Regions from separate parts of the Alkalidesulfovibrio alkalitolerans DSM 16529 genome, predicted to be linked through region 2. Evidence: predicted binding sites of a transcription regulator. Region 2 holds the regulator's gene; the other holds the start of a gene.
What was found. Region 2 encodes HrcA, which represses chaperone genes, less so after heat shock. Its sites were predicted from a motif close to TGTTAGCACTCNNNNNNNNNGAGTGCTAACA; they were not measured.
Positions count from the first base shown of each region.

Region 1: groES (co-chaperone GroES) is a predicted target of HrcA. The motif match lies at 1,171-1,201, and genes of this name have one in related genera.

Region 1 covers NZ_ATHI01000027.1:11,142-13,340, forward strand. Annotated here, with positions in the region: gene DSAT_RS09695 (phosphate/phosphite/phosphonate ABC transporter substrate-binding protein) at 1-1,068, opposite strand, end outside; gene groES (co-chaperone GroES) at 1,242-1,529, shown strand; gene groL (chaperonin GroEL) at 1,590-2,199, shown strand, end outside.
Region 2 covers NZ_ATHI01000007.1:5,725-7,923, reverse strand. Annotated here, with positions in the region: gene rfbD (dTDP-4-dehydrorhamnose reductase) at 1-159, shown strand, start outside; gene hrcA (heat-inducible transcriptional repressor HrcA) at 259-1,296, shown strand; gene DSAT_RS05060 (nucleotide exchange factor GrpE) at 1,357-1,878, shown strand; gene dnaK (molecular chaperone DnaK) at 1,987-2,199, shown strand, end outside.

The sequences.
Region 1 (2,199 bases), on a different contig from region 2:
CGCGTGAATGGCCTCGAAGCGGGCCGCGTCCAAAATCTCGCGATGCCCCGGATTGTCGCGGTCCAGGGACAAGAGCGCCTTCTTCACGTCCATGAGGATCTCGGGGTTCAACCCCCGACGCGCGGCGAAGAGCCAGTTGGGATACTCGCGCGTGACGGCCAGGACGCGGATTTGCCCCATGTCGATGCGATCCGCCAGCAAGGCGCGGGTACCGTCGCGCACCGTGCCCACGTCATACTTGCCGGAAAGTACGCCGAGCACGACCTTCTCCTGCTTGCCGCCGGGACCGGGCGCGAAAGCCACCTCGGCGAAGTCGCGCTTGCGCAGGCCGTTCTCCAGGAAGTGGCCGAGCGGGAAAAGGTAGCCGCCGGCCGAGGACGGGTCCACGGCGATCCAGCGCTTGCCGCGCACGTCGTCCAGGGTGCGGATGGTCTTGTTGTCGGCGCGCACCAGTATCTCGCCCCAGAATCCGCCGTCCTCCTCGCTGCCCACGATGCGCGCGAAGGCCTGCGCGCCGTAGCGCTCGTTGATCTGCACGTAGACGAAGGGGTTGACGAAAGAGATGTCGATGGCTCCGTCGCCGACCATCTTGATGTGGTCCTCGAAAGTGTCGGGATAGACCTGCCGGATGGACAGCCCCGTTTCCTTGCGCAGATAGTCCACGAGCTTGTGGTGGCGTTCGTAGGACGCGGTGTGGGAATATTGGGGCAGGTAGGCGTAGGTTATGCCGCGCGTGGCCTCGGCCACGGTCACGTCCACGCGGCGGTCGAAGTCGATGTACACCGCGTCTTCGTCTCCCCCGAGGGCGCCCACCAGGATGGCCAGGGCCAGGGCTGCGAAAAGGGCCAGGATAGGCGCGAGCAGAAGCGCCAGACGACCCGTCTCGCCCCTGGCCTGGTCCGAGGCCCGCCGAACGCGGCGGGGCTCGGCGCGCCCGGACTCATCCGGCTTCCTCTCTCTCGCGGGCTCGCCGTGGTGGTCGTCGTTCTCTGGGGCGTTCATGATTGTTTCGACAATATACCAGTCGAACCGGCCGCGCCAGTCCCGAGGAGCGCTCGTGCGTTCCATCACGAGCCCACGAACGAGGGGGGAGCGAAAAAGGACGGAGGTTTTTTCTCGGGACGGTGTTGACAAAGGGCAGTGCCGTACCTATACGACGATGCGTCGCCTTGTTGGCACTCGACGACGATGAGTGCCAATACCAACAACTACTCAACGACACCACAAGACGGAGGAAGTACATGAAGCTCAAACCCTTGCACGATCGTGTCCTGGTCAAGCGCCTCGAAGAAGAGGAAAAGACCGCTGGCGGCATCATCATCCCCGATTCCGCGAAGGAAAAGCCCATCAAGGGCGAAGTCGTGGCCGCCGGTCCCGGCAAGGTCAGCGCCGAGGGCAAGAAGATCGAGATGTCCGTGAAGAAGGGCGACAAGGTGCTCTTCAACAAGTACGCGGGCACCGAGGTCAAGATCGACGGCGTCGAGTACCTCGTCATGCGCGAGGACGACATCCTGGCGATCCTGGACTAACGGTCCCTCGACAACCCAGCGAACATTTCCAGACCGGCACTTCCCAAGGAGGAATACAACATGCCCGCAAAAGAAATTCTTTTTGACACCAAGGCCCGTGAGAAGCTCAAGAGGGGCGTGGACAAGTTGGCCAACGCCGTGAAGGTGACCCTCGGACCCAAGGGCCGCAACGTGGTCATCGAGAAGAGCTTCGGCTCCCCGACCATCACCAAGGACGGCGTGACCGTGGCCAAGGAGATCGAGCTCGACGACAAGTTCGAGAACATGGGCGCCCAGATGGTCAAGGAAGTCGCCTCCAAGACCTCCGACATCGCCGGCGACGGCACCACCACGGCCACCATCCTGGCCCAGGCCATCTTCAACGACGGCGTGAAGCTCGTGGCCGCCGGCCGCAACCCCATGGCCATCAAGCGCGGCATCGACAAGGCCGTTGAGAAGATCGTGGAAGAGCTGGGCAAGCTGGCCAAGCCCACCCGCGACCAGAAGGAAATCGCCCAGGTCGGCACCATTTCCGCCAACAACGACGCCACCATCGGCAACATCATCGCCGACGCCATGGCCAAGGTCGGCAAGGAAGGCGTGATCACGGTCGAGGAGGCCAAGGGCCTGGAGACCACCCTGGACGTCGTCGAGGGCATGCAGTTCGACCGCGGCTACCTCTCCCCCTACT
Region 2 (2,199 bases):
GACGCCTGGCCCGCCAAGGCCAAGCGGCCGCGCTTCTCGGTGCTCGACCTCGACGCCTTCACGGAGGCCACGGGCATTGTCCCTCGCCCGTGGGAGCAGGGGCTGCGCGACTACATCTTCACCGATCTGGCCCTGGGAGATGCGCTCGGAGAGGACTAGCAGTCCGCCCATTGAGCGTCCTGGCTCCCTTGACAGGTGCGGTGGGCATTGTTACCCGCATGAGGCACCTGAAAAGAAGCCCGGCAAAGGAATTGCGGCATGGTCTGCGCATTGAACGAACGCGAAATCCACACTCTGACGACGATCATCGATCTGTATATCGAGACCGCCCAGCCGGTGGGATCGCGCACGGTTTCGCGCAAGTCGGGGCTCAACCTCTCCCCGGCCTCCATCCGAAACGTCATGGCCGACCTCACGGAAAAGGGATATCTGGAGCAGCCGCACACCTCGGCAGGCCGCGTGCCCACCGCAGAAGCCTTCACCTTCTATCTCGATCGGGGCATCCATCCCGCGCCCCTTTCCGAAGACGACCGCGAGAGCATCGCGCAAAGTCTCGGCGGCTCGGCGGGCGACCTCACGGACATGCTGCGCCAGGCATGCCGCCTCTTGTCCGACATATCCAAGCAGGTCTGCATGGTCATGACCCCGCTCTCCGGACACGTCTGCTGGAAGCGTATCGAATTCGCCCAGATCAAGCCCTCGCTGGTCATGGTCGTGTTGGTGCTGCAAGGCGGGCTGGTACAGAAAAAGCTCGTGGAACTCGACACGCCGGTCACGCCCGACGATCTGACACGCTACGCCAACTATCTGAACGACCTCTTCATGGACAAGACCGTAGCTCAGGTGCGGGCGCACATCCTGTCCGAGATGCGGCGCACTCGCGACGCGCTCTCCGAGTATTTCTCCAGCGCCCTGCGCATGGCCAAGGAGACGATGGACACCGGCGAACAGCGAGAGATATTCATCGAAGGCGCGCTGAACATCGTCTCGCATCCGGAATTCTCGGGTCCCGAGGTCATCCGACGCGTCCTTGGCATGCTCGAAGAGCGCACCCAGCTTCTGGACATTCTGGACAAGGTCATGGAGTCCGGCGGCGTACTCGTCTCCCTGGACCGCGAGGCGGGCGAAGGAGCATTCCCCGGCATCTCGGTCATCGCCCGGCCTTACCGGGCCGCGGAGCAGAGCATCGGGGCCATTGGCCTGCTCGGCCCCATACGCATGAACTACGCGGGACTCATGCCCGTGGTCACCTGCACCGCCGACGCCATCAGCGACATCCTTCGCAAACGCTTTTGACCGGGCCGCTCCCCGATCTTGTCTCGATTCACAAAGAACCTCACGGAGGAACGATACGCCATGTCCGAAAAGGAAACGTCCCTTCCCGGCGACGAAAACACTGCGGAAAACCAAGCCGGGACCGAAACTCCCGCCGAGCCTTCGCTTGAGGAGCAGCTTCGCCAAGCCCACGAGGAACGCCTGCGCGCCTTGGCCGAACTCGAAAACGCCAAACGCCGCCTGGAGCGCGAAAAGGAAGATTTCCGCAAATTCGCCATCGAAGCGGTGCTCGCCGACCTTTTGCCCGTGCTCGACAACCTCGATCTGGCGCTGACGCACGGCCGCGACATCGAAGCCTGCTCCGGACTCGTCACCGGCGTGGACATGACAGTGAAGATGTTTCTCGAAACCCTTGCCCGCCATGGCCTGGAGCAGGTCGGAAAGACGGGCGACGATTTCGACCCCGCCTGGGCCGAGGCCGTGGGCATCGCCGAACACAACGCCGAAGGTCCGGACCGCGTGGTCCAGATTCTTCAAAAAGGCTATCGGCTGAAGGGCAGAATCATCCGCCCGGCCAAGGTCATGATCGCGAAAGGCTCATAAAAATCGGCCAAACTCCCTTTACTCCGTCGATAATGTGGTTATACCTCGTGATTGTCTCGACGAAACCGCTTCATTACACGCGACAATTCCGTCTGCTGGAGGATAATAATGGGTAAGATCATCGGCATCGACCTGGGTACGACCAACTCCTGCGTCTACGTCATGGAAGGCAAGGATCCCAAGTGCGTGACCAACCCCGAGGGCGGCCGGACCACGCCGTCCATCGTCGCCTTCACCGACAAGGAACGGTTGGTGGGCGAGATCGCCAAGCGCCAGTCCGTGACCAACCCCGAGCGCACCGTCTACGCGGTCAAGCGCCTC